Regions from separate parts of the Pseudarthrobacter sp. SORGH_AS 212 genome, predicted to be linked through region 3. Evidence: riboswitches for the same ligand, from Rfam matches in the RefSeq annotation. Region 3 holds a riboswitch; each other region holds the start of a gene.
What was found. Region 3 has a riboswitch for thiamine pyrophosphate ahead of QE394_RS16485 (FAD-dependent oxidoreductase). Riboswitches for the same ligand answer to the same signal wherever they lie in the genome.
Positions count from the first base shown of each region.

Region 1: it holds a riboswitch for thiamine pyrophosphate, as region 3 does, so the genes downstream of both, thiD (bifunctional hydroxymethylpyrimidine kinase/phosphomethylpyrimidine kinase) here and QE394_RS16485 (FAD-dependent oxidoreductase) in region 3, are expected to answer to the same signal.
Region 2: it holds a riboswitch for thiamine pyrophosphate, as region 3 does, so the genes downstream of both, thiC (phosphomethylpyrimidine synthase ThiC) here and QE394_RS16485 (FAD-dependent oxidoreductase) in region 3, are expected to answer to the same signal.

Region 1 is NZ_JAUTAA010000001.1:3,991,775-4,001,282, forward strand. Features, by position in the region: gene QE394_RS18320 (Rne/Rng family ribonuclease) at 1-1,576, shown strand, start outside; TPP riboswitch at 1,720-1,818, shown strand; gene thiD (bifunctional hydroxymethylpyrimidine kinase/phosphomethylpyrimidine kinase) at 1,827-3,356, shown strand; gene rplU (50S ribosomal protein L21) at 3,691-3,999, shown strand; gene rpmA (50S ribosomal protein L27) at 4,060-4,323, shown strand; gene obgE (GTPase ObgE) at 4,437-6,026, shown strand; gene proB (glutamate 5-kinase) at 6,016-7,167, shown strand; gene QE394_RS18350 (glutamate-5-semialdehyde dehydrogenase) at 7,194-8,573, shown strand; gene QE394_RS18355 (hypothetical protein) at 8,653-8,892, shown strand; gene nadD (nicotinate-nucleotide adenylyltransferase) at 8,906-9,508, shown strand, end outside.
Region 2 is NZ_JAUTAA010000001.1:3,901,863-3,911,370, forward strand. Features, by position in the region: gene QE394_RS17875 (ammonium transporter) at 1-1,110, shown strand, start outside; gene QE394_RS17880 (P-II family nitrogen regulator) at 1,107-1,445, shown strand; gene QE394_RS17885 (glucose-6-phosphate dehydrogenase) at 1,578-2,981, opposite strand; gene ffh (signal recognition particle protein) at 3,066-4,649, shown strand; gene QE394_RS17895 (alpha/beta hydrolase) at 4,755-5,489, shown strand; gene thiC (phosphomethylpyrimidine synthase ThiC) at 5,535-7,364, opposite strand; TPP riboswitch at 7,359-7,466, opposite strand; gene QE394_RS17905 (amidohydrolase family protein) at 7,559-8,677, shown strand; gene QE394_RS17910 (VOC family protein) at 8,746-9,508, shown strand, end outside.
Region 3 is NZ_JAUTAA010000001.1:3,585,178-3,594,685, reverse strand. Features, by position in the region: gene QE394_RS16520 (glutamyl-tRNA reductase) at 1-995, shown strand, start outside; gene moeB (molybdopterin-synthase adenylyltransferase MoeB) at 1,070-2,269, opposite strand; gene QE394_RS16510 (TetR/AcrR family transcriptional regulator) at 2,354-3,019, shown strand; gene QE394_RS16505 (DUF3107 domain-containing protein) at 3,068-3,292, shown strand; gene QE394_RS16500 (hypothetical protein) at 3,330-3,632, shown strand; gene QE394_RS16495 (thiazole synthase) at 3,748-4,560, opposite strand; gene thiS (sulfur carrier protein ThiS) at 4,565-4,801, opposite strand; gene QE394_RS16485 (FAD-dependent oxidoreductase) at 4,798-6,144, opposite strand; TPP riboswitch at 6,138-6,256, opposite strand; gene thiE (thiamine phosphate synthase) at 6,284-7,006, shown strand; partial or broken gene QE394_RS16475 (RNB domain-containing ribonuclease) at 7,058-8,571, shown strand; gene QE394_RS16470 (DEAD/DEAH box helicase) at 8,872-9,508, shown strand, end outside.

The DNA.
Region 1 (9,508 bases), 410 kb from region 3:
GAAGGTCCTGGCTCCGGAGCTGCTGTACGGCGAGCCCGACCTCACCATCAAGGTGGTCCGTGACGTCTTCAACGAGGACTTCTCCAAGCTGATCGTCTCCGGTGAGGAAGCCTGGGACACCATCGAGGCCTACGTCACCTATGTGGCTCCGGACCTGGTGGGACGCCTCGAAAAGTGGACCAAGGACCAGGACATCTTCGCTGCCTGGCGGATTGATGAGCAGATCCACAAGGCCCTCGAACGCAAGGTCTTCCTGCCCTCCGGCGGCTCGCTGGTGATCGATCGGACCGAAGCCATGACAGTGGTGGACGTCAACACCGGTAAGTTCACCGGAAGCGGCGGCAACCTCGAAGAAACCGTCACGAAGAACAACCTCGAAGCGGCCGAGGAAGTGGTGCGCCAGCTGCGGCTGCGCGACATCGGCGGCATCATCGTGATCGACTTCATCGACATGGTCCTGGAATCGAATCGCGACCTCGTCCTGCGCCGCATGGTGGAATGCCTGGGCCGCGACCGGACCAAGCACCAGGTGGCGGAAGTCACCTCGCTGGGACTCGTCCAGATGACCCGCAAGCGCATGGGCACCGGGCTCCTGGAAGTCTTCGGCGAGCAGTGTGAAGCCTGCGCGGGCCGCGGCGTCGTCACCCATGACGACCCCGTGGAGCACCGCCGCGCCAACATCGTGGCAGCCGAGCAGCACGTCCACCGCTCTGACATCCGCTCCGATGCCCGCCCTAATGGGAACCGCAGCGAGGGCCAGCGCAATGAGGGACAGCGCCCCGACAGCAACCAGGAAGGTACCCGCGGCGAACGCAAGCGCCGCCGCGGACGTGGCGGCCAGCCGGCCGAGCCGGCACCCGCACCCGCGGCTGTGGCAGCCCACCCAGTCCAGCCGGATCCGCACGAGGCCGAACGCCACGCCAAGGCTGAAGCCACCAGGCTGGCCTTGGCCAACATTGCCGCAGCTGCCCACGCTGCGCACCTGCACGATGACGAGGTGGCGGCCCGTCAAACCCCTGCCCAGCAGGACGCGGGCACAACGGAGAGGCACGACGACGGGACGCCGGTACGCCCGGCAGCTGTCCTGACGTTCGGCGGCGAGAAAGTCGCGCTGCCGTTCGTTGAGCACGCAGACGAGCAGCAGCCCTCACCTGCGCTGTCGCTTGACCGGCTGGCCGAAGCGTTCGCCCACCTGGGCCAGCCGGCTTCGCCTGTTGGCAGCCAGTCGCGGGAGTCCGCCACGGTCCAGGCCGCGCCAGTCACCCCTGAACCGGCGGAGGCAGCGGCTGCGGCACCCCGGCAGCCCGTCGCAGCTGCGGCCCCCGCACGTGAGCCGAACGCCGCTGCCGCCCCCGACCTGTCCCGGCAGCGCCGTCCCCGGCGTAACCGCAGTGCAAGCAGGGCCCAGGGCGCGGCCAACGAGACCACCGTGGAACACCATGAGAACGTCCCGTCGGCCAGCGAAGGCCACTCCCATGCCGCCAAGGCGCCCGAGCCTGCCGCGCCGGCAGAACCGGCAGCCAAAGCCGATGCGCCCATCATCCTGGGCGTAGGGGTTCCTGCCTCCGAGCTCTGACCGGACCCAGGCACTGCAGATGCCCGGCCCCTCCACTCCTGTGGTGGGGCCGGGCATCTGCCGTTAACGGGGAGTGGACCTCAGCAGCACACTTCACAGGTGCAGTCACCTTTCGGTTGACTGCTGTCCAACGGCTAGGCTGGGGAACCGACACGGGGTGCCGCGCACCAGGCCCGGCTGAGATCCACACCCGTTGAACCTGTCCGGTTAGTACCGGCGAAGGGATGTCTCTTTGTCTACGACCCTTGCCATGCCTGCAGCCACCCCGCTCCCGAATCCCTCCGCGACCGAACTGCCGGCTGCCGGACGCGATGTGCCCCGCGTCCTAGCCATCGCGGGCTCGGACCCCTCCGGCGGGGCCGGCATCCAGGCCGACCTCAAGAGCATCGCAGCGCACGGCGGCTACGGCATGGCCGCCATCACTGCCCTCACAGCCCAGAACACCCGCGGAGTGACCGCCGTCCATGTTCCTCCGGCATCCTTTTTGGCGCAGCAGCTCGCGGCCATCAGCGACGACATCGACGTGGACGCCGTCAAGATCGGCATGCTGGGCGATGCCGACGTGATCGCTGCCGTGCGCACCTGGCTGGAGAAGGTGCGCCCCGCCGTCGTGGTCCTGGACCCGGTCATGGTTGCCACCAGCGGGGACCGGCTGCTGCAGGAGAGCGCCGAAGCCGCGCTCCGGAACCTGGTGCCGCTGGCCCACCTGGTCACCCCCAACCTGGCCGAACTGGCCATGCTGCTGGAAGAAGACGTACCGGACACTTGGGAGGCGGCGCTGGATCAGGGCAGGCGGCTGGCTGGTGCCACCGGCGCCGCCGTGCTGGTCAAGGGCGGGCACCTGCAGGGCAGCAGCTGCCCGGACGCCCTGGTTGGGCCGCCGGGCATGCTGTCCGCGGACGTCGTCGAAGTCCCGGGGGAGCGGGTGGCCACACGCAACAGCCATGGCACAGGCTGCTCCCTGTCCTCCGCCATGGCCACGGTCCAGGCCCAGGTGGGCAACTGGGAAGCAGCTCTTCGGGAAGTGAAACCCTGGCTTGCTGGGGCGTTGGCCGCGTCCGCGGCGCTGGAGGTGGGAACCGGCAACGGTCCCGTCCACCATTTCCACCACATCCGCCAAGCCCTTCGGCCAGGCGACTTCACGGCGCAGCTGCGGAAAGATGCCAACGCACACCTTGAGTCGATCTACGCCTTGGACTTCATCCAGGGCCTGGCCTCGGGGACACTGCCGGAAAGCGAGTTCGCGTATTACCTTGCGCAGGATGCCATCTACCTGAACGGGTATTCGCGAGTCCTCGCCCGGTCCAGCGCGCTGGCCCCCACGGAGGCCGAGCAGCTGTTCTGGGCGGCGTCGGCCCAGCAATGCCTCGAAGTCGAGTCGGAACTGCACCGTTCCTGGCTCAGCACCCGCACCGTCCTCCCCGAACTCGGGCCTGTCACCAAGGCCTACGTGGACCACCTGACCGCCGCTTCGGCGTCGGGCAGCTATGCAGTCCTGGCAGCAGCTGTCCTGCCCTGTTTCTGGCTGTACGCGGACGCGGGGAAGACGCTCCATGCCAGGTTCCTCGCGGACGGGGAACCGGCAGGCCACCCCTACGCCGAGTGGCTCCGCACGTATGCCGACGAAAATTTCGCGGAGGCAACGCGGCGGGCCATCGCGGTGGTGGACGAAGCGGCGCGCAAGGCCTCCGCTGACGAACGGCACGCCATGGCCACCGCATTCCGGCAGTCCTGCCGGCTGGAAGTGGAGTTCTTCGACGCGCCGCGGCTCCACTCCTGAACCCGCCCGGGCCGTGCTGCCGGTACTATGGTCTGGCACGGCCCCGGTGGCGGACGATGTCTGTGGTTCCTATCACAGCCGACCCGCCGGAGCCAGCCTCATTTGCGGCCGGAGACGGAATTAGCGTATTCTGGATCTTCGGTGCTTACGCCAACACTTGGGTTATGACCCCGGGAACATGCCAACGTGGAAAACACAAGGCAGTCCTGCGGGATAACTCATGGAGACCTTCGGGGAATCCACGGCGTTGAGGCACAGCGGGAACCCAGCCAAACAGTGCAACGGGTGCCGCACGCAATTTTAGTTATAAACGTCGAGAGAAGTGAGTTCCCAAGTGGTGTACGCGATTGTCCGCGCAGGCGGCCGCCAAGAGAAGGTTTCCGTTGGAGACTTCGTTACCCTGAACCGCGTCGCCGGTGGGGCTGGCAGCACCATCGAGCTGCCCGCACTGCTCCTGGTTGATGGTGACAAGATCACCACTGCCGCTGCTGACCTGGCCAAGGTGACCGTTACGGCTGAAATCCTCCAGGACCTCCGTGGTCCTAAGATTGTCATCCAGAAGTTCAAGAACAAGACCGGTTACAAGAAGCGCCAGGGTCACCGTCAGGAACTGACCAAGGTCAAGATCACTGGCATCAAGTAACCACCGGTTACTGTTCAGGTTTTCAGCAGATTCCCCAGAATTTAAAGGCAGGCATTTCAGATGGCACATAAAAAGGGCGCGAGCTCCACTCGCAACGGTCGTGACTCCAACGCACAGTACCTCGGCGTCAAGCGCTTCGGCGGCCAGGTAGTTTCCGCCGGCGAAATCATCGTCCGCCAGCGTGGCACCCACTTCCACCCGGGCGCCGGCGTTGGCCGTGGCGGCGACGACACCCTGTTCGCACTGACCCCGGGCGCCGTTGAATTCGGTACCCGCCGCGGTCGTCGCGTCGTCAACATCGTTGCTGCTGCAGCTGCAGAGTAACAACCAGTTCTGAAGCGGTGGAGCGGGCCAGTTGGCCCGCTCCACTGTTCTTTTAAGCGCATTACAATCGATAGGGCGTCCATGGGCGCCCACACGACACTGAGGAGATTTACGTGGCCAGCTTTGTAGACCGGGTAGTACTGCACGTATCCGGCGGTACCGGCGGCCACGGTTGCGTCTCCGTCCACCGTGAGAAGTTCAAGCCCCTCGGCGGGCCCGACGGCGGCAACGGCGGCAACGGCGGCGACGTCATCCTGCGCGTGGACCACCAGACCACCACGCTCCTTGACTACCACCATGCCCCGCACCGGCACGCCACCAACGGCGGTCCCGGCATGGGCGACTGGCGCGGCGGCAAGAACGGTGAAACCCTGGTCCTGCCTGTGCCCGACGGCACGGTGGTGAAGTCAAAGGACGGCACCGTCCTGGCGGACCTGGTGGGGGAGGGCGCCGAATACATCGCCGCCGCCGGCGGACCGGGAGGGCTGGGCAACGCCGCCCTTTCGTCGCAGAAACGACGCGCACCAGGCTTCGCCCTGCTCGGCATCGAGGGTGAATCCAGCGACATCGTCCTTGAGCTGAAGTCCATTGCAGACATCGCCCTGGTGGGATTCCCGTCTGCCGGCAAGTCCAGCCTCATCGCCGCCATGTCCGCTGCGCGCCCAAAGATCGCCGACTACCCCTTCACCACCCTCATCCCCAACCTGGGTGTCGTCCAGGCAGGCGAAGTCCGGTTTACCATCGCGGACGTCCCGGGACTCATCGAGGGTGCCAGCGAGGGCAAGGGCCTCGGCCACAACTTCCTGCGGCACGTGGAACGCTGCGCCGCACTGGTGCACGTCCTGGACTGCGGCACGCTCGAATCCGAACGCGATCCGCTCTCCGACCTCTCCATCATCGAGACCGAGCTTGAAAAGTACGCGGTGGACATGAGCTACGCCGGCCAGGACGGCGAAGTCGTCCCGCTGAACCACCGGCCCCGCCTGGTGGCACTGAACAAAGTGGACCTGCCGGACGGCAAGGATATGGCTGAATTCGTCCGCCCTGAGCTGGAGTCCCGCGGCTACCGGGTCTTTGAAGTCTCGGCCACCAGCCACGAAGGCCTGCGGCAGCTCGGCTTCGCCATGGCCGAGATCGTCAAGGCGGCACGCGATGCCGTCGAAGCCGCTCCGCCGAAGGTTACCCCCACTGTGCTGCGTCCCCGCGCCGTCAACGAAACCGGATTCCGGATCCGCCGCGAGGAGAAGGCCCACGAGCCGCTGTTCCGGGTCCTCGGCGACAAGCCTGTGCGCTGGGTCAAGCAGACAGACTTCACCAACGAAGAGGCCATCGGTTACCTGGCCGACCGGCTCGCCAGGCTGGGCGTGGAAACCGAGCTGTTCAAGATGGGCGCCAAGCCGGGCGACACCGTGGTGATCGGTGAAGACGATGGCGTGGTCTTCGACTGGGAGCCCACCATGATGGCTGGTGCAGAACTTCTCGCGTCGCCGCGCGGAACCGACATCCGCTTCGCCGACACCGGCGACCGCCCCACCCGCACCCAGAAGCGCGAGGAGCAGCAGGAACGCCGGGACGCCAAGGCCGCTGCCCGCGCCGAACTCGAAGCCGAACGCAAGGCCGGCATCTGGACAGAGTCCGTCAGCGGACGGCGCGCAGCCCAGCCCACCAAGGAAAGTGGCCTGGACTCCGGCGATGAGTCCTAGGGCCACAGCCACGGGACCGGCCTCCGGTTCCGTGGACAGGAGCGCGCTGGCCGGCGCCCGCCGGGTCGTAGTGAAGGTCGGCTCCTCCTCGCTGACGAGCATCAAGGGCGGAATTTCCGAGGAGTCACTCACGGCCCTCGCGGACGCCCTGGCTGCCAAACGCAACAGCGGCACCGAGATCATCCTGGTTTCATCAGGCGCCATCGCTGCCGGGCTGGCCCCGCTCGGCCTCCCGAAGCGTCCCCGGGACCTCGCCACCCAGCAGGCTGCCGCCAGCGTGGGGCAGGGGCTCCTCATGGCCCGGTACACGCAGGCGTTCGGCGCCCACGGCGTCACCGTCAGCCAGGTCCTGCTCACCGCGGAGGACCTGATGCGGCGGAGCCAGCACACCAACGCCTTCCGGGCCTTGGACCGGCTGCTGAACCTGGGCGTGGTTCCGGTGGTGAACGAGAACGACACCGTGGCCACCCACGAAATACGCTTCGGCGACAACGACCGGCTCGCGGCCCTCGTGGCGCACCTGGTCCGCGCCGACGCGCTGGTGCTGCTCTCCGACGTCGACTCCCTCTACGACGGTCCGCCAGCCCACGGGGCCAAGCGCATTCCCGTGGTGGCGGGACCACACGACCTCGAGGGAGTGTCCATCGGCAAGACCGGCAAAGCCGGGGTTGGCACCGGCGGCATGCTCACCAAGGTTGAGGCGGCCAGCATGGCCGCAGGATCGGGCATCCACGCCCTGGTGACGTCCACGCCCAACGCTGCCGCCGCACTCAACGGTGAGGACGTTGGCACCTGGTTCACCGTCAACGGCGCCCGCAAACCCGTACGCCTGCTGTGGCTGGCCCACGTTGCCTCTGTCCAGGGCAGGCTGGTCCTGGATGAGGGCGCCGTCCGGGCCGTCCGGCACCACCGGACCTCGCTGCTGCCGGCCGGCATATCAGCGGTGCACGGAGTCTTCGAAGCGGGCGACGCCGTCGAGATCGCAGGTGCCGACGGCACCGTCGTGGCCCGCGGCCTTGTCAACTACTCCTCCGAAGAGCTGCCCCGCATGCTGGGACGGTCCACGCGCGACCTCGGCGAGGAACTCGGTACCGGCTACGACCGTGAAGTTGTTCATGTTGACGACCTGGTGCTGGTTTGAACCGGGGCCTCGCCTAAACTTGAACCATGACTGAGGCCCTGATCCACACGACTGCCGACAACCCCGCAGACACCGCCGCCGCGGCCACCCCGCAGCAGCAGGCCCCCTCAGCAGCTCCTGCCCCGGCCGACGGTCAGCTCACCGATGCCGGGATCGAGGCCGCTGTTCACGCCATTGCCGACCGTTCCCGCCACGCCGCCCGCCGGATGGCCATGGCCAACCGGGCCTGGAAAGACCGCGGCCTGCGCGCCGTGGGGGCGGCACTGCAGGCGAACACCCGCGCCATTCTCGATGCCAACGCGCGCGACGTCGCCAACGGCAAAGCCAACGGTACATCCGCAGCACTGCTGGACAGGCTGACCCTCACCGATGCCCGCATCGAAGGCCTCGTTGCCGCCCTGGAGAACCTGGCCAACCTGCCGGATCCCGTAGGCAACGTGGTCCGCGGCCAGACCCTTCCGAACGGGCTGCGCCTGCGCCAGGTCAACGTTCCCATGGGTGTCGTAGCAGCAATCTACGAGGCCCGGCCCAACGTCACTGTGGACATCGCAGGACTTGCACTCAAGAGCGGCAACGCAGTGATCCTCCGCGGCGGCAGCGCAGCGGAGTCAACCAACGGCGTCCTGGTGAGGGTGTTGCGCGACGCCCTGGAGTCCGTGGGACTGCCTGCCGACGCCGTCCAGACCGTGGACCAGTACGGCCGGGCCGGCGCCACCGTCCTGATGCGTGCCCGCGGCAGGGTTGACGTCCTGATTCCGCGCGGCGGCCGTGACCTCATCCAGTCGGTGGTGACCAACTCCGCCGTGCCGGTCATCGAAACGGGTGAAGGCAACGTCCACATCTTCATCGACGAATCGGCCAACGAGGACATGGCGGTGGAGATCCTCCTCAACGCCAAGACGCAGCGGCCCAGCGTCTGCAACACCGTGGAAACCCTCCTGGTCCACTCCGGGTCCACCGTGCTCCCCGCCGTGGCCAAAGCGCTCAGCAAGGCCGGCGTCAGGCTGCATGCCGATGAACGCGTCCGCGCGGCCCTGCCGGCTTCGGTAGCTGCCGACGCCGCCACGGACGAGGACTGGGGCACGGAGTACATGGACCTTGACCTCGCCGTGGCCATGGTGGACAGCCTGGACGAAGCCGTCCGCCATATCCGCAAGTGGTCCACGGGCCACACGGAGGCCATCCTGACCAACGACCTCGCCAACGCTGAACGGTTCATCGCCGAGGTGGACTCCGCTGCCGTGATCGTCAACGCTTCCACCCGTTTTACCGATGGCGGGGAGCTCGGACTCGGCGCCGAAGTGGGCATTTCCACCCAGAAGCTGCACGCCCGCGGGCCCATGGGGCTCACCGAGCTCACCACCACCAAGTGGATCGTCCAGGGTGAAGGCCAGGTCCGCGGGTAGCAACGCGGTAACATAGACCAGACGCCAAAAAGCAGCGGAAAAGTCCGCTGCCCCAAAATACTTGAACCTAGGGGAGAACATGCTGTTCCAGCAGATCGCCACGACCATCGCCGCAGCAGGCGAAGCAGAACACGAGGAACTCGCCCCGCTGTGGGCTGAGCCGTGGGTCTTCGGCATCGTCATGTTTGCGATCCTCCTGGTCATGATGTTCATCACCTTGTCCTACAACAACCTGGGCAACCGCCACACCGCCACGGAGGAGCACGCGGACCCGCACCGCCAGCACCCGAACAAGCACGATCACGGGCAGGGCCACTAACATTTCCCGCACTTTGCGCCGGAGCAGTGACAAGGGCCGGATTCGGCTGGGCGTGATGGGCGGGACATTCGATCCCATCCATCACGGCCACCTTGTTGCCGCCAGTGAGGTGGCTGCAGAATTCGACCTGGACGAGGTTGTTTTTGTCCCTACCGGACAGCCATGGCAGAAGTCCCACAAACGGGTTACCGAGCCGGAACACCGCTACCTCATGACAGTTATCGCCACAGCGTCCAATCCGAGGTTTACGGTAAGCCGGGTGGATGTGGACCGTCCCGGTCCCACGTACACCATCGACACGCTGCGCGACCTCCGCGCGCAGCGGCCGGACGCGGACCTGTTCTTCATCACCGGTGCCGACGCCCTGGCGCAGATCCTGTCCTGGAAGGACATCGACGAACTGTGGTCCCTGGCCCATTTCGTTGGAGTCACCCGTCCGGGCCACGTCCTTGACGGCATGGGGCGCGACGACGTCAGCCTCCTCGAAGTGCCGGCCATGGCCATCTCTTCCACAGACTGCCGCACCCGGGTAGCGGGAAACGATCCCGTTTGGTACCTGGTGCCTGATGGTGTGGTGCAGTACATCGCGAAGTATGGCCTGTACGCCCCGGCAGCC
Region 2 (9,508 bases), 320 kb from region 3:
ATCGATACGCCGGACGGGCTCATCAAGGCGGGATTCGCGGCAACCTTCGCCATCATTACCGTTGCGCTGATCAGCGGCGCTATCGCTGACCGCGCCAAGTTCGGCGCCTGGAGCGTCTTCGTCCCGGTCTGGGTCACCCTGGTCTACTGCCCGCTTGCCTACATGGTGTGGGGCGGCGGCCTCTTCGGTCCCGAGGGAGCAGTGGGTAAGGCCCTCGGCCCCGCTATCGACTTCGCCGGCGGCACCGTGGTTCACATCAACGCCGGCGTTGCGGCGCTGGTTCTGGTCCTGATCATCGGCAACCGCAAGGGCTTCGGCAAGGATCCCAACCACCGCCCGCACAACATCCCGTTCGTCATGCTGGGCGCTGCCATCCTGTGGTTCGGCTGGTTCGGCTTCAACGGCGGCGCTGCCACCACTGCGGAGCAGGGCGGCCTCATCTGGGTGAACACCTTGGCCGCTCCCGCCGCTGCCATGCTCGGCTGGCTCGTCACCGAGCGGATCCGCGACGGCCACCCCACGTCCCTCGGCGCCGCTTCCGGTGTGGTCGCAGGACTGGTGGCCATCACCCCGGCCTGCGCCAACGTCAGCCCCGTGGGTGCCCTCGGCCTCGGCGTCGTGGCAGGCGTGGCCTCCGCGCTGGCGGTGGGCCTGAAGTTCCGCTGGGGCTTCGACGACTCGCTGGATGTTGTTGGGGTCCACCTCGTGTCCGGCATCATCGGCACCGTTGCCCTCGGCTTCATCGCACTGCCCGCCGACGGTGTGGGCGGCGGCCTCTTCTACGGCGGCGGCTTCGCCCAGCTGTGGGCACAGCTCGCAGCGGCAGGCATCGCGATTGCTTACTCGGCCATCCTGACGGCGATCATCGCGCTGGCCATCCACAAGACCATGGGCTTCCGGGTCTCGCAGGAACAGGAAACGGTGGGTGTGGACCTCAGCCTGCACGCCGAGACCGCCTACGAGTTCGGCCTCTCCGGACACGGCGGAAGCTTCCAGCCGCTGCATGACATGATCACCGGCAAGAACCAGGCAGAAACCGCCGGCAGCGCCGCTGCAGCAGATGCCAAGAAGCCAGAAACCGCAACAGGCAAGGAAAGCGTGGGGGCATGAAACTGATCACCGCAATCGTCAGGCCCGAGAAGCTTGAAGCAATCCGGGAAGGCCTGGAGGCCTACGGAGTGCAGGGCCTGACGGTCAGCGCAGCCAGCGGCTACGGCCGGCAGCGGGGCTACACCGAGGTGTACCGCGGCGCCGAGTACAACGTGGACCTCCTGCCCAAGATCCGGGTAGAGGTGCTGGCTACGGACGAGCAGGCCGATGACATCCTGGACGTCATCATCGCCAGTTCCAACACCGGCAGGGCAGGTGACGGAAAGGTCTGGACCATGGATGTCTTTGAAGCAGTCCGGGTCAGGACCGGCGAACGCGGCGTAGCCGCCATCTAGGACAGTCATCCGGCCGGCCCCTGCCACAGGGGAACGGGCAGACAGAAGCGGGGTGGGCGGGAACCGGAAGGTTCCCGCCCACCCCGCTTCCGCTCTTAAGGAGTGCGGGCCGGCCTCAAAATCAGCCCCCGCTCACTGCCCTTCCCGGGAGGTGGCCCAGGCCGCCGGACCCGCCGACCCGGCGTCGTACTCCTCAAGGGGAACGGAACCCTGCGCCCAGGCCTGAAGTACCGGTTCAACGATGCGCCAGCAATCCTCGGCGGTGTCACCCCGCACGGACAATAGCGGGTCCCCGGTCAGTACGCCTTCAAGGACCTCACCGTAGGGGAGGAGGTCGGAGGCGCTCAGCTCCGCCTCGAGGGTGACCCGGCCGAGGCTGAAAATGTTTCCGGGGCCGTTGACGTCAACATCGAACTCAAGGGTGTCCGGCCCGAAACCGATCCTCAGCTGGTTCGGCGAGTCGACGCCCGTGAAGCCCTGTGGCAGGTGCGGCACCGGCAGGAAGGTGATGACAGCTTCCTTGCGCTTCTTGCCCAGCGCCTTGCCGGAACGGAGGATGAAGGGAACGCCGCTCCAGCGCCAGTTGTCGATTCCAATCCGGATCTCAGCCAACGTCTCTGTGCCGCGGTCCGCGTCCACGCCGTCCTCGCGGGCATAATCGGGCACCGTCTTGCCTCCTACAGTGCCCGCACCATAGCGCGCCCGCCGGGTGGAACCGGTAAACGGCGGCGCTACGCTGGCCGCGCGAAGGACGGCGGCGATGGCATCGCGCAGGTCCCGCTCACCCAGGGTTGCCGGCGGCTCGATGGCCAGGAGGGCCATCACCTGCAGGAGGTGGCTTTGGATCATGTCCCGCAGGGCGCCGGCACCGTCGTAGTATCGCGCCCGGCCCTCCAGTGCGAGATCCTCGTCGAAGAAGATCTCCACCTTCTCCACGTGCCGGCGGTTCCATACCGGCTCCAGGAAGTTGTTGGCGAAGCGCAGTCCCAGGATGTTCAGGACCGTGGCCTTGCCCAGGAAATGGTCCACGCGGTGGATATGGTCCTCCGGAACCAGCCGGGCAAGCGTCCTGTTCAGGGACCGCGCCGACTCCTCGCTGGAGCCAAAGGGCTTCTCCATCACCAGCCGCGTCCCCGCCGGCACCTCCTCGGGCCGCAGCGCCTCGCACGCCAGCTGGCTGATCCTGGGTGGCAGCGCGAAATAGACGGCGGTGGGGCCCTCGAGGCTTTCCAGCAGGGAGGCGAGGGCGCCGGCAGCTGTGACATCGAGCTGGTGGTACGCCGTTTCCTTTTCCAGTGCAGCCAGCGCATCCTTGCCGTCCGGCCCCGCGGTCTCCGCTGCTGCGGCGAAGGAGGACTGCACCCGTTCCCGCCACTGTTCCGGCGTCCAGGGGTCGGAGCCGGCACCCACCAGGCGGAGGCCGTCCGCCCGGCCGGCGGCCACCAGGCGGGCCAGTCCCGGTAGGAGCAGCCGGCCCGTGAGGTCGCCTGAGGCGCCGAGGATGAGCAGGGTCTTGACAGTTGTATGGCTCGTCATTTTGCCAGCATGCCATCTGGCGTGCCCGACTTGGTACCCTAGATAGTCGAGTCCCGATCATCTCCTGAAAGAAGTTCACGGCGCGTGTTCAATTCACTCTCTGACCGGTTGACAGCAACCTTCAAGAATCTCCGCGGCAAGGGCCGCCTGACGGAGGCCGACGTCGATGCCACCGTCCGGGAGATCCGCCGCGCCCTGCTGGACGCGGACGTTGCCGTTCCCGTGGTGCGGGAATTCACCAGCCGCGTGCGCGAACGGGCGCTGGGCGCCGAGGTATCAGCGGCGCTGAACCCCAGCCAGCAGATCGTCAAGATCGTCAACGAGGAACTCAAGGAGATCCTCGGCGGCGAGACCCGGCGCATCCGCCTGGCCAAGAACGGCCCCACCGTCATCATGCTGGCCGGCCTCCAGGGCGCGGGCAAGACCACCCTTGCGGGCAAGCTGTCCAAGTGGCTGAAGTCCCAGGGCCACAGCCCCATGCTGGTTGCGTGTGACCTGCAGCGGCCCAACGCCGTCACCCAGCTGCAGGTGGTGGGCCAGCGGGCCAACGTCCCTGTTTTCGCCCCGCACCCGGGTGCAACCTCAACCGAGCTGGAGCAGCCGGCGGGCGATCCCGTGGCCGTTGCCCGGGCCGGCGTGGAGGAAGCCCGCCAGAAACTGCACGACGTCGTCATCGTGGACACCGCAGGCCGCCTCGGCGTCGACGCGGACATGATGGAGCAGGCGCGCCAGATCCGCCGGGCCATCGTGCCCAACGAAGTCCTCTTCGTCATCGACTCGATGATCGGCCAGGACGCCGTCAACACGGCCCTGGCGTTTGACGAGGGCGTCAACTTCACCGGCATCGTCCTGTCCAAGCTCGACGGCGATGCCCGCGGTGGTGCCGCGCTGTCCGTCTCCTCGGTCACCGGCAAGCCCGTCATGTTCGCGTCCACCGGTGAGGGCCTGGACGACTTCGAGTTGTTCCACCCGGACCGGATGGCCTCGCGCATCCTGGACATGGGCGACGTCCTCACGCTCATCGAACAGGCCGAGAAGTCCTGGGACAAAGACGAAGCTGCCCGGATGGCGAAGAAGTTCGCCGACCAGGAAGACTTCACCCTGGACGACTTCCTGGCCCAGATGCAGCAGATCCGCAACATGGGCTCCATGAAGAAAATGCTCATGATGATGCCCGGCGCCCAGAACATCCGCCAGCAGCTGGAGCAGTTCGACGAACGCGAGATCGACCGCGTTGAAGCGATCGTCAGGTCCATGACCCCGCACGAACGCGTGGCCCCCAAGATCATCAACGGTTCGCGCCGCGCCCGTATCGCCCGTGGTTCCGGTGTGCACGTCTCCGAGGTCAACGGCCTGCTGGAACGCTTCGCGCAGGCCCAGAAGATGATGAAGAAGATGGCCCAGGGCGGCATGCCCGGGATGCCAGGCATGCCCGGCCTCCCCGGTGCCGGCGGCGGGGCCCGGAAGAACGCGAAGAACGCGCCGAAGAAGAAGGCCCGGTCAGGAAACCCGGCCAAGGCCGCCCAGGAACGCAAGGACGCCGAAGCGCGTCGCGCCAACGCATCCAAGGCCCTGCCCACCGGAGCTTCCTTCGGCCAGCAGTCCGGTGACTTTGACCCTTCCCAGCTGAACCTGCCCAAGGGCTTCGACAAGTTCCTGGGCAACTAAGCACACCTGGCCCAACCAAGTCGCAGCAGATGTCGTTATGAGGGCTCAGAACGACATCTGCTGCTACTTACATGGGATGTCGGCGCCGTGGAATAGGGTTGGGGGATGTTCAAGCAGAGGGTAGTGTTCGTGCACGGCTCGGGGAGCTTCGGCGCCGCCGCCTGGCCCCGGCAGCACGGCATGGGGCTGATGTACGATGCGCTGTTCCTCCGCCGGCACGGATACCACAGCACCGCCGAACCCCTGGAGTCTTCCTTTGCGGAGGACACGGCCATCGTGCTGCGTTCCCTGGCTGATGACGGGCGGGGTGCTGCCGGCGGACACGTGGTGGCGCATGCGCAGGGAGCCATTCCCGCCATGATGGCGGCCGTGGACCGCCCGGACCTCGTTCATTCTCTGACCCTGGTGGAGCCGGCCTGCCTCTCGCTCACCGCGGAGCTGCCCGCAACAGCCGCCCATATCCGGATGATGAAGCCGCTGTTCGACGTCCGCCACCAGCTCAGCGACGAGGACTTCCAGCGGGAGTTCGTCCGGCGCATTTACGCCGCAGACCTGCACCAGCCAGCCACGCCGGAGGAGAAGCGCTCTGCCCGCCGGCTGCGGCTGCAGTCGCCGTCATGGGAGGCGCCACTTCACATCGTTCCAGGAGTGCCCACCCTTGTCCTTACCGGCGGATGGGAACCATTGTACGAAGAAATTGCCGGGTATCTGCGGGAGACCGGCGCCCTGCACCGCGTCGCGGCGGGCGGGCACCGGCCCCACGATTCAGCCGACGGCAACCGGGCCATCCGGCAGTTCCTCGCCGAAGTCAGCCGGAGTGAACCGGCCCGGGCGTCCTAGCCCGGGCCGGCCACAGGCAACCGCCGGTCAACGCCGGCGGCAGTGTCAGCTGCCGGCCGGGACTTTCAGCTCGGGAAGGTACACCTTGCCGCCGGATTCCAGGAACTCCTGGCTCTTCTCCCGCATCCCCGATGCCGCTTCAGCTATTGCGGCTTGGGCTTCCGCTGACCCGTACTCGTTGCGGATGTCCTGGCTGATCCGCATAGAGCAGAACTTCGGCCCACACATGGAGCAGAAGTGTGCCGTCTTGGCGGGCTCGGCCGGCAGGGTTTCATCATGGAACGATTCGGCCGTCTCGGGGTCAAGCGAGAGCGCAAACTGGTCCCGCCAGCGGAACTCGAACCTGGCCTTTGACAACGCGTCGTCCCGTTCGTGCGCCCCGGGGTGGCCCTTGGCCAGGTCAGCGGCGTGCGCGGCGATCTTGTAGGTGATGACCCCGGTCTTCACGTCGTCCCTGTCCGGCAGTCCCAGATGCTCCTTGGGCGTGACGTAGCAGAGCATGGCGGTGCCGTAGCGGGCGATCTCGGTGGCGCCGATGGCTGAGGTGATGTGATCGTAGCCGGGGGCCACATCGGTGACCAGCGGCCCCAGCGTATAGAACGGCGCGCCCTTGCACAGTTCCTGCTGGCGCTCTACGTTCTCCCGCACCAGATGGAACGGGACATGGCCCGGCCCCTCCACCATGACCTGCACGTCATGTTTCCAGGCGCGCTCCGTCAGCTCAGCCAAGGTGTCCAGTTCCGCGAACTGCGCAGCGTCGTTCGCATCAGCGGTGGCGCCGGGGCGCAGGCCGTCACCCAGCGAGAACGCGACGTCGTACCGGGCAAAGATCTCACACAGCTCATCGAAATGCGTGTACAGGAAATTCTCCTGGTGGTGCGCCAGGCACCATCCCGCCATGATCGACCCGCCCCGGGACACGATTCCGGTGACCCTGTTGGCGGTCAGAGGCACGTAGCGGAGCAGCACGCCGGCGTGGACTGTCATGTAGTCCACGCCCTGCTCACACTGTTCGATGACGGTGTCGCGGAAGATTTCCCACGTGAGCGCGTTCGCCTCGCCGTTGACCTTTTCCAGGGCCTGGTAGATGGGCACGGTGCCGATCGGCACGGGGGAGTTGCGGATGATCCATTCCCTGGTCGTGTGGATGTCGTCGCCCGTGGAAAGGTCCATCACCGTATCGGCACCCCACCGCGTGGCCCACTGCAGCTTGTCCACCTCCTCCCTGATGGAACTGGTGACGGCGGAGTTGCCGATGTTGGCGTTGATCTTCACCAGGAAGGCTTTCCCGATGATCATCGGTTCGGACTCTGGATGGTTGATGTTGTTGGGGATGATGGCCCGTCCGGCGGCAATCTCACTCCGGACCAGTTCCGGATCACAGTTTTCCCGCAGCGCCACGAACCGCATTTCCGGCGTCACCACGCCCTTCCGGGCATAGTGCATCTGGGTGACCGTCCGGCCGTCGACAGCGCGGCGGGGCACCGGGCGCCCGCCCCTCCATTCCGCGGAGGCGGCACCGCGGCGCACGGCCGAGCGGCCGTCGTCGAGCAGGTTCCGTTCCCTTCCGCCGTACGCTTCCGTGTCAAACCGCGCCTCAATCCATTCCGACCGGAAGGGGCTGAGGCCGCGCACGGGGTCGCTTCCCGGCCCCGCTGTCCGGTAGGTGCGGAAGGGGGGATTAGGCTGCCCGTTTGGCGACGGTTCGAGCGCGATTTCCGTGACGGGGACACGGATGCCGTGCTCCGGATCATCGATGTAGGCCAGCGAGTGGGACTTCAGCGATTGGGTGACCGGTGCTTCAGGGCTCGCTCCGGCCGGCGTGACGGCCGGGTGGTTTTGGGCAGGGGGCAGCACTGTTTTGGGTGTATTCAAGGAATACTCACTTCCTTCGCCGGCATTACCCGGACAGGTTCGACGGTCGCAGGCCGCGTCAGCCCGATCTCAGCCCCTGCAGGGGCACCCGTGTGGTCAGGAACGAAGCTACCACAAGCCCTGCAGTGACAAGCGCTAACGGCCCTGTCATATTTGCCGGTGCTAGCCTGACCGGGCAGGAAGAGGAGGCATCCATGCCATACATCATCGGTTTCAGCGGCACCGTCCTCACGGGACCGGACAGCGAACGGAACGGTCTCTGGTCCGTGGACGGGTGCCTGACATTTACCCGTCCGGAGGCCAGCCCGGACGTTGTACTTGATGGCTGGGTGCTGCCCGGCTTCGTCGACGCCCATTGCCACATCGGCCTGGGCCCTGCCGGGCCGGTGGACGCCGGTGAGGCCGAGGCCCAGGCCCGCGCCGACCTGGACTCCGGCACGCTGCTGATCCGGGACGCGGGGTCGCCCGCCGATACCCGCTGGATGCAGGGTGGCCGAGACTTTCCGCTGCTGATTCGGGCCGGCAGGCACGTCGCCCGTACCCGCCGTTACCTCCGGGGCTTCGCCCACGAGGTCGAGCCTGAAGGGCTTGTGGAGGCCGTGCGTAAGCAAGCCCGCGACGGCGACGGCTGGGTCAAGCTCGTCGGGGACTGGATCGAGCGCAGCGCCGGCGACCTCGCACCCTCCTTTCCCGCCGGCGTCGTCCGCGATGCGATCAGTGCCGCACACGATGAAGGTGCCCGTGTCACCGCCCACTGCTTCGCCGAAGACACCCTGGACCAAATGCTCGACGCCGGGATCGACTGCATAGAACACGCCACCGGCCTGCTGCCCAGGCACCTGCCGCGGTTTGTGGAGCAGGGCGTACCCATCGTTCCGACGCTGGTCAACATCGCCACGTTCCCGGATATTGCTGCCCAGGCCAAGCCCAAGTTTCCGGTGTACGCCGCCCACATGCTGGCTCTCTGGGAACGCCGGCTGGAGCGGGTGGGCGAGGCATGGGAAGCCGGCGTGCAGATCTTCGCCGGAACGGATGCCGGCAGCGTGATCCGCCACGGCAGGATCGCTGACGAAATCCTTGCCCTGCACGCGGCCGGGCTGCCCGCAGCCCAGGCGCTCAACGCGGCCAGCTGGGCCGCCCGAGCCTGGCTGGGCGCCGACGGGCTGGCAGAAGGGGCGCGTGCCGACGTCGTGCTGTTCCGGGACGATCCCCGGAGGACGCTGGACACCGTGGCGCACCCGTCCCACGTGGTTTTGGGTGGCCGGGTGGTCCGCCATAGGGAAAACATCCACCCCGCACTTGGAATAAATTGAAGCTTCAAGTAATTTTAACTCATGACAGGCCGCCTCATCCGGACGGCCTCCATTAGAGGGAGCGTTCAATGACTGCAGAAGCCACCAGCCAGGATCTTCTTCCTGTCGACCTCGCCATGGGCACCGTGATGCTCAAGGTCGGCAACATGAAGGTCATGACCGACTACTACCAGCGCGCACTGGGGCTTGAGGTGGTTGCTGAGCAGGACGGCGGCCTGTACCTCGGCCGCCTCGGCAAGCCACTGGTCCATCTGGCTCCGGCCCCCGGCCTGACGATCCCCGGCAGGGGAGAAGCTGGCCTGTTCCACACGGCCCTCCTGTTCGAAGACCAGGCGGCGCTCGCGGCCACGGTGGCCACTGCAGCCCAGTTCGAGCCCCGCTCCTTCACGGGCAGCGCCGACCACCTGGTCAGCGAGGCCTTCTACTTCAGTGATCCCGAAGGCAACGGCATCGAGCTTTACTGGGACCGCCCGCGAAGCAACTGGTCCTGGAACGGCACCGACGTGGTGATGGACAGCCTGGCGCTGCCGCCCCAGCGCTACCTGGAGCAGCACCTCTCCGAAGAATCCCTCCAGGGTCAGCGGCAGACCACCGCCGGAGTAGGCCACGTCCACCTCCAAGTGGGCGACGTCCAGTCCGCCCGGGACTTCTATGTAGGAACGCTCGGGTTCGAAAAGACCGCCGGCTGGCACGGGCAGGCTCTCTTCGTCTCCGCGGGCCGGTACCACCACCACATGGCCATGAACGTCTGGAACAGCCGCGGTGCCGGTCCGCGGAAGGACACCCTTGGCCTCGGCGAGGTCCTCATCGAGGTGCCGTCCGGTGACGACG
Region 3 (9,508 bases):
CCGTCGTGGGCGAACGCGAAATCGCCGGCCAGGTGCGGCGCGCCCTGATCACGGCCCAGCATGAAGGCACCGCCAGCTCCGGGCTGGTCCGGCTTTTCCAGGCCGCCTCCAAGACCGCCAAGGACGTAGGCGCCCAGACCGCACTCGGCTCGCGGGGCCTGTCCATCGTGTCCGTAGCCCTGGACCTCGCAACCGATCTCTCCGAAAATCCTGACTGGTCCGCCAAGAAGGTTGTCGTTTTTGGAACCGGTGCGTACGCCGGCGCCACCATGGCACTGCTGCGTGAACGCGGCTGCACAGACGTGTCGGTCTTCTCCTCGTCCGGCCGTGCCGAAGGGTTCGTCGCAACCCGGGGAGGCACAGCCCTGGACGCTGACTCACTCCGCCCGGCCGTGGCCGCTGCGGATGTCATGATCGGCTGCAGCGGTTCCGATACCCGCGTTGAAGCCGACGAACTGGCGCAGGTCCGTGCCGGCTCCGCCCAGCCGCTGATCGCCATCGACCTTGCCCTCACCCACGACTTCGATCCCGCGGTGGGCGAACTCGATGGCGTGGAACTGCTGACGCTCGAATCCGTGCGCCTCGCGGCGCCGCAGGAGCAGGCCGAATCGCTGGCGCAGGCCAGCGGCATCGTCAAGGGCGCTGCCAAGGCGTTCGAGCAGGAACGCGAAGCCCGGTCCGTGGACTCGGCCATCGTTGCGCTCCGTCGGCACACCATGGACGTCCTGGACGCCGAAATGGAAAAGGTCCGCGCCCGGCACGGCTGCACTGCAGCGGCCGAGGAAGTGGAGTTTGCCCTGCGCCGGATGGTGAAGCAGCTGCTGCACGTACCCACGGTGCGCGCCCGCGAGCTCGCTGCGAACGGCCAGCAGGACGATTATGTGGCGGCCCTGGAAGCGCTCTACGGCATTACCGTGGAACAGCCGGGGACAGCAGCTCCCGCAGGCGGCCAGGCGGAATGCCCGGTGGACCACAAGGGCCTCGAAAGCGCCTGACCCTTCCAACTTTGCAGTATCAGATATGGCTCCTAAACCGCCGGTTTAGGAGCCATATCTGATAGGGCAACGGGTCAGTAGACGGGCTTTTCCGGCTCCACCTCACGCACCCAGGAGAGAATGCCGCCGTCGAGATGGCTCACGCGCCGGTACCCTGCCTTCTGCGCCGCGGCCAGGACGTTCGCCGAGCGGGTGCCCGCCTTGCACAGGAACACGATGTCCCGGTCCTGGGCAATCTCCCCCCAGGCATCCCCCGCCAGGATCCTTCCCTGCGGAATGAGCACGGCACCCTCGATCCGGACGATCTCAAACTCACCCGGCTCGCGGACGTCCACCAGGTCGAAGTCCTTGAGCCCGGCCTTCCGTGAGGCCAGCATGGTGGCGAGCTGGGCGGCGGTGACGGTGTGTTCGGTGTCCGCCGGCGCCTGGGGCTCGATGCCGCAGAACGCCTCGTAGTCGGTCAGTTCGGTGATGGGAGCGGCGGCCGGGTCCTTGGACACCCGGATCTCACGCCAGCTGCCGCCCAGGGCGTCGTACAGCGCCACCCGTCCCAGCAGGGAGCGCCCGACGCCGGTAATAAGCTTCACTGCCTCTGTCACCATCAGTGATCCCACCGCCGCGCACAGCATGCCGAAGACGCCGCCCTCGCCGCAGGAAGGAACAGACCCGGCCGGCGGCGCCTCCGGGTAGAGGTCGCGGTAGGTGGGTCCGTGCTTTTCCCAGAAGACGCTCACCTGGCCGTCGAACCGGAAGATTGAGCCCCACACATAAGGCTTTCCCAGGATCGCGACAGCATCGTTGACCAGGTAGCGGGTGGCGAAATTGTCTGCGCCGTCCAGGATGAGGTCGTAATCGGCAAACAATTCCAGCGCGTTGGATGCGTCCAGCCGGACCTGGTGCAACCGGACGTCCACGAGTGGATTCAGGGCGGCGATGGCGTCGCGGGCCGATTCGATCTTCGGCCGTCCGACGTCTGCCACACCGTGGATGACCTGGCGCTGGAGGTTGCTCAGGTCCACGGCGTCATCGTCGATGATCCCCAGTGTTCCTATCCCCGCGGCTGCGAGGTAGAGCAACGCGGGCGAGCCCAGCCCGCCGGCGCCGATAACCAGTACTTTCGCATTCTTGAGCCGCCGCTGACCTGTCGAGCCGATTTCCGGAATGATGAGGTGCCGGGAATACCGTTCCACCTCTTCGGACGTGAGTTCCGCGGCGGGTTCCACCAAAGGATCAAGGGAAACTGCTGAAACATTTGCAGTGAAGGACGAAGCCATACTTCAATGTATGCCCCGGGGTACCGCCGGGTCATATTACCCCGCAGTAAAGTAGGGGTAACTGCAATGGAAAGAAGGACAACTGTGGTCCATGAAGCACGGGCTGACCGCCCGCCGGCAGCCGAACCGCAAACTTCCTCGCGACCCGCAGGACAACGGTCGGCCCGGCTCCCCCGCGATGAACGGCGGGCACAGCTTCTTTCCGCAGCGCAGGAAGTCTTCGTGGCCAACGGCTACCACGGGGCCGCCATGGATGAGATCGCCGAGACCGCCCATGTCAGCAAGCCGGTCCTGTACCAGCACTTCCCGTCCAAACGCGAGCTGTACCTGGCCCTCCTGGACAGCCACCTGGCGTCCCTGACCGACCTGATGCTGGGGGCGCTGAACTCCACCACGGACAATAAGGAACGCGTCCAGGCTGTCATGCGGGCGTACTTCCGGTTCATCGCCAGCGATGACCAGGCCCACCGCCTCGTCTTCGAGTCCGACCTCGTCAACGACCCCGACGTCAGTTCGCGCCTCGAGACTTTCAACCGGACCTTTGCCGATGCCATTGCGCGGGTGATTGCCGGGGACACCAAGCTGCCCCACCTCGAAGCGGAACTGCTGGGCCGCGGCCTTGCGGGGATGGCGCAGGTCAGCGCCCGGTACTGGCTGGAAACGGACGGCAACCTGGATCTCGATGTGGCCAGCGACCTCATCTACCGTTTAGCTTGGCGCGGAATCTCTCGCTTCCCCAAAGAGTCCTAGACTACAAATAGAGCATCATCAAAGAACCTGACCGGCTGGGAGGCCCCTGTGGAAATTAAGATCGGCGTGCAGAACGTTGGCCGCGAGATCGTCCTGGAATCAAACCAGGATGCGGAGACCGTGGCCAAGGTTGTGGGAGAAGCCATCAAGGGCGGCGGCGAACTGCGCCTCACCGATGACAAGGGGCGCCTGATCATTGTTCCCGGCAACGCCCTGGGCTACGTGGAAATCGGCGCGGAAGAAGTCCGGCGCGTAGGATTCGGCCAGTTCTAGCACCGGCCGGAACTGCCCTGCTTCCCGGAGGAGACCCATGCTTTCCCTGATCATTGTTGTGCTGGCCACCGTCGCGGCCGGCTTCATTGTCTGGGCCAATGACAAACGTCATGCCAAGTATGGCGCCGGCCTTCCGGCCGGCGTGGCCGTCGGGGTGGCTGCACTGAGCTGGATCATCCTGATGGCGGCCGGATTCGGTTACCTTCCCGGACGGACGTGGATTCCCTGGGTGCTGCCCATTGTGCTGGGCGCGGCGGCATCCGCCGGGACGGTGCTTGTCCTGGGCCGCACCCGCGCAAGGAACGATACCCACCGGTTGACCGCCATCCTGAGGCGTTAGTTACCGTAAACGGCTGTGGCCGCCACCTTCGACGGTGGCGGCCACAGCCGTTTAATAGGGGCAATCCCCCAGGCGGTTCAGTCCTAAAGCGTCACAGTCCCTGAAGCATCACTGGCTAAAGGAACTCGGCCCGGCCCTCCATGGCGGACGACGCCAGCGCGTGCTCGCGGCGGGGAATCCGCCCGGCCTCCTTCGCCAGCCGGCCGGCGATAACGGCGTGCTTGAATGCCTCACCCATCCGGGCAGGGTTCTGGGCACGGGTCACCGCAGTGGCCAGCAGGACGGCGTCGCACCCAAGTTCCATGGCCAGCGCCGCGTCAGATGCCGTGCCGATCCCGGCGTCCAGGACCACGGGCACGTTGGCACGGGACACGATGAGTTCGATGTTGTGCGGGTTGAGGATTCCGAGTCCGGTCCCGATCGGAGATCCCAGCGGCATCACTGCGGTGGCGCCCAGGTTTTCCAGCCGGAGGGCTAGGACGGGGTCGTCATTGGTGTAGGCAAAGACTTTAAAGCCGCGGTTGACCAGCTGTTCGGTGGCGTCCACCAACTCAACGGCGTCCGGCAGGAGCGTGTGCTCGTCGGCGATGACCTCCAGCTTCACCCAGTCGGTTTCCAGCGCTTCCCGGGCCAGTTCGGCGGTCAGGACGGCGTCCCGCGCAGTAAAACAGCCTGCTGTGTTGGGCAGGACCCGGATCCCGTGGTCCACCAGCAGTTGGAACAGGGAGCCCGATTCTGCGGGTGAGTAGCGCCGCATGGCCACCGTGGTAAGGGACGTTCCGGAGGCCACCAGAGCTGCGCCCAGGCCGTCCAGGCTGGGCGCGCCCCCCGTCCCCATGATGAGCCTCGACTCCAGGGCGACGCCGTCAATAACGAGGGAGTCAGGCCTGCTGGGTGCCGCTGGGGTAAGGGTGGTCGATTTGGTCATCGTGTCAGCCTCCCTGTACTGCGGTGACGAGTTCGACGTCGTCGCCGTCCGCGAGCGCGGTGCCGTGCCATTGGCTGCGGGGCACCACTTCGGAATTGTGCGCCACGGCCACGCCCAGCCTTTGTCCGTCGGTTGCCTGGCCGTCGGCCGCAAGCGCGCGTCCGGTTACTTCGCTCACCAATGCCGTGATGGACGCACCGTCCGCCACGGTGCGTGGTGCCCCGTTCAGGGTGATGTTCATGCTGTCTCCTTGATGTTGAAGCTGGGGGCCGGGATCCGGCCGGAAAAGCGGTCCGGACGGAACGGCTGCCACCGGGGGTCTGCCTTTCCCTCCATCAGGTCGCGGCAAATGGCGGCCGCGGCCGGCGTGAGGAGGACGCCGTGGCGGAAGAATCCTGTGGCCACGATCAGTCCGGGAATATGGGCTGCGCTGGCGTCTCCCCCATCCGCGGGTACCCTGCCCAGTAGCGGGGCATTGTCCGGGGTGGCCGGGCGGGCCCGCGCGGTGCATTCGAGCAACTCCAACTCTGCGACCGCGGGCACCAGCACCTGGGCGTCGCGAAGCAGCTGGTACACGCCGCCAGCGGACACCGCGCTGGACCCGGTACTCGGCGGCACAGCTCCGGACGCAGTGCCGGCCCCCGCCGGAGCATCCTCCCGCTGGGTGGCGCCTATGACCACGGTTCCGTCCTCGCGTGGAACCAGGTAGACGGGGACACCGCGCACCAGTCCGCGGACTGTGGACGTCAGCAAGGGCTGAAGGTGCTGGGGGACCGCCAGCCGCAGGATGTCGCCGTGCACGGGGCGCAACGGTAACCGGAGTCCATCCGGCAGGTTCTCGAGGGATGCCGCCGCCATGCCGTTCGCCACCACCGTTTCGCCGGCGAGCACCAATCCGCCTCCGGCAAGCCGGACACCGGCCACGGCGCCATCTGCCCACTCCAGCGACACAGCCCTGTCCGCCACCGCGAATCCATCCAGCGCGCCGGCAACGGCAGTGTCTGCAATGCCGCTGCTTGCCGGGAGGTGGCTGGCCAGGGCGGCCCGGAAGCACTCTACGAGTCGCCGGGGATCCACCTGGTGGTCCGCAGGAGTGTCCAGTGCGCAGGCGATGGCGGGGCTGAGCAGCGGTTCCCGGCGCCGGGCCTCGCGGACCGTCAAGGGTTCCACGGCGAGTCCGTTGGCCTGCTGCACGCCGCGCAGGTCCATCAGTGCCTGCCGGTCGCCGGCGTCGGCGCCAATGGCGAGCGTGGGCGTCGCCAGGTATCCGGAACCGCGGCCTGACACGCGGGTAAGGTCCGCGGCGAACTGCGGCCAGCGCTCCGATGCATCCAGCATGAGGCCCAGGAGCTCTTCCTCCTGGTAATGCAGCTCGCTGACGGGGGCCAGCATGCCTGCCGCCGCCCAGCTGGCTCCGGAGCCCGGTGCATCGTCTATCAGCACCACTGACCGGCCTGAGCGCCTGGCCTCCCAGGCTATGCCGTGGCCAATGACGCCCCCGCCGATCACTGCTACGTGGGCAGAAATTGTTGGAACGATGGAGGACCCTGCGATGGTGTCCGGAGGGCTTTCGGGGATGCCCATGGCGTCTCCTTCCCTACGCCGGTATTAACCGGATCAGGTCAAGCGGTCGGCTCTGACGCCCTCTCAGCCCGGCGCTTTGTGACAGCTGCCGCGGGCTCCCGCAGTACGAGGCAAGTGTAGAGGAACTAGGCTTGCAGCCATGAATGTGTCCCACTCCCCTGCCCCCGCCGCGGCGCCCGGCACCGATGCCTTCACCACTGCGGCCGGTAACGGCGCACTGAAAGCCGCACGCCTCTACCTCTGCACGGATGCGCGCCGCGGCCGGGGCGACTTCGCCGGGTTCGTGGACGCGGCGTTCGAAGGCGGCGTGGACATTATCCAGCTGCGGGACAAGTCCATCGAGGCGGCCGAGGAGCTGGACCTGCTGGCGGTCCTCAAGGAGTCGGCCCAGCGGCACGGGCGGCTGTGGGCCGTCAACGACCGGGCGGACATTGCGGTCCTTTCCGGTGCCCCGGTCTTCCACGTGGGCCAGAAGGACCTTCCGGTAGCAGCCGCGAGGACGCTGCTCAACGGCAACGCCGCCATCGGCCTGTCCAGCCACACGCCGGAACAGGTGGATGCCGCCCTGGCCGACGCCGCAGGACCTGCCGGCCTCGACTACTTCTGCGTGGGCCCGCTCTGGGCCACCCCCACCAAACCCGGCCGGGCCGCCGTCGGCCTGGACCTGGTGAAGCATGCGGCCGCGAAGGCCCCCAGTGATGTGCCGTGGTTCGCAATCGGCGGCATCGACCACTCCAACGTGGACCAGGTGGTCGCGGCCGGGGCCTCAAGGATCGTGGTGGTCCGCGCCATCACCGATGCTGCCGATCCTGCTGCCGCCGCTGCCTCGCTTCGTTCCGCCCTGGACGCCGCGGCGTCCTGAAGCTGACCGATTCCCTGCGTAATCGGATGACTTGGGGTTAGGCTGATTTTCGTGTCACATCATCGGCTGGCTCCCAACGTCCATGAGCGCACCAATGCCCTGGAAGAGGCCTTGGCCGCGCTGCGGACGGAGCTGGAACTTCCGGGCCCATACCCGGGTGAGGCGGTCAAGGACGCCGAGGCCGCGGTGGCCGCGCTGCGCGCCTGCCGGAGTACGACCTGACCGCGGTGGAGTTCGTCACCATCGATCCGGCGTCGTCCACGGACCTGGACCAGGCCCTCTTCATCGAAACGTACGACGACGGCGGGTACCACGTCCTGTACGCCATCGCCGATGTCCCCGCGTTCGTGGCGCCCGGCGGACCCCTGGATGCCGAAACCCGGCGCCGGGGCCAGACCTTCTACGCCCCGGACGGGCGCATTCCGCTGCACCCGGAAGTCATCAGCGAGGGCGCCGGCAGCCTCCTGCCGGACCAGGACTGCTCGGCTTTCGTCTGGGATTTCCGGCTCGACGGCAATGCCGAGGTCACGTCCGTCGGTGTCCGCCGGGCCCGTGTCCGAAGCCGCGCGAAACTCAGCTACAAGGGTGCACAGGCTGACCTGGACGCCGGTACTGCCTCTCCCCTGCTTGCCCTGCTGAAGGAAGTGGGGCTCAAGCGTGTCCGCCTGGAACGTGCCCGGAACGGTGCCAGCCTGAACATGCCGGACCAGGAGATCGTCCAACTGCCCGATGGCGGCTACCGCATTGCTGCTGCACCCCAGCTGCCCGTGGAGGACTGGAACGCCCAGATTTCCCTGATGACAGGGATGGCCGCCGCCAAGATCATGCTCGACGCCAAGGTGGGGATCCTGCGCACCATGCCGCCACCGGACGAGCGCTCCCTGCGCCACTTCCGGCTGCAGACGGAGGCGCTGGGCAAAGCCTGGGACGGCGAGGTGGGATACGGCGAATACCTGCGGACCCTTGACCCGACGGACCCCCGACAGCTGGCCATCATGCACTCGGCCGGCATGCTCTTCCGCGGCGCCGGATACACCGCCTTTGACGGCAACGTTCCGGCTGCCCCGATCCAGGCGGCCATCGGCGATGCCTATGCCCACACCACTGCGCCGCTGCGACGCCTGGTGGACCGCTTTGTGCTGGTGACCTGCGAGGCGCTGAGCAACGGAGGTACCGTCCCCGGCTGGGTGCGGGATGCGCTTCCGTCCCTCCCAGAGATTATGGCGGGCTCGGACCAGCTGGCATCCCGCATGGAGCGCATGGCCCTGGATACGGTGGAGGCTGCCCTGCTGGTCAACCACATCGGCCAGGAGTTCGATGCGATTGTGATTTCAGGATCGAAGCCGCAGAAAGAGAACGGCAACGGCAACAACGGGAACGGTAAAAACGGAAACGGCAAAAACGGGAACGGCAACGGAAACGGGTCCTCAGGGATCATCCAGATCGCCGACCCTGCCGTGACGGCCCGCTGCGCCGGTGAGCTGGAGTCCGGCACCAAGGTCCGGGTCCGCCTGGTGTCGTCGGATATCGCTACCCGGGAAGTGCACTTCGAACTGGTTCAGTGAGCCCGGACCGTCCGGTCCCGGCGTTCCCCACGGCGCGGAAACAGGGTTTCCGGGCTGATGCGGCTAGACTGAAGGGGTAGAAATGGATGCCCGGTCGTTGATTTCCTTGAACTGAAACCAACAAGCCCGCCCCTACGCGATCTTGAGATTTGCCCGCTGGTCGCCAGTGCCAGCGTTAGATAGCCCGCGATCGGCTTCCACTGGAATTGCTTGCGCGCTTCGTTCGTGCTCCGGATCGGCCCCACCGGCCGGCCTGTTGAGCACGCTGCGCGATTGCCCAAATGAATAAGGAAACTCCCTGTGAGTGAATTGCATACGCACCAGCTTTTGACCGATGAGTCCGGCACCGAGACCATCGAGCCCGAAGAAACCATCATTTCGGACGAAAAGCCGCACGAAATTGAGGAAAAGTCGTTCGCCGACTACAACGTCCGGGCAGATATCGTGGAGTCCCTGGCCGACGCCGGGATCACCCACCCCTTCCCGATCCAGGCCATGACCCTGCCGGTGGCACTGTCAGGCCATGACATCATTGGCCAGGCCAAGACCGGCACCGGCAAAACCCTGGGCTTCGGCATTCCCGCGCTCCAGCGTGTGGTGGGCCGCGATGACGCAGGCTTCGACAAGTTGCCCGTCCCAGGAGCCCCGCAGGCCCTGGTGATCGTGCCCACGCGCGAGCTCGCAGTGCAGGTGGCCAGCGATCTCGAGACCGCATCCCGCAAACGCAACGCACGTATCGCCACCATCTACGGCGGCCGCGCCTACGAGCCCCAGGTTGATGCCCTGCAGAAGGGTGTCGAAATTGTGGTGGGCACCCCCGGCCGCCTGATCGACCTTTACAAGCAGAAGCACCTGAGCCTGAAGAACGTCCGCATCGTTATCCTGGACGAAGCTGACGAAATGCTGGACCTTGGCTTCCTGCCGGACGTTGAAACCC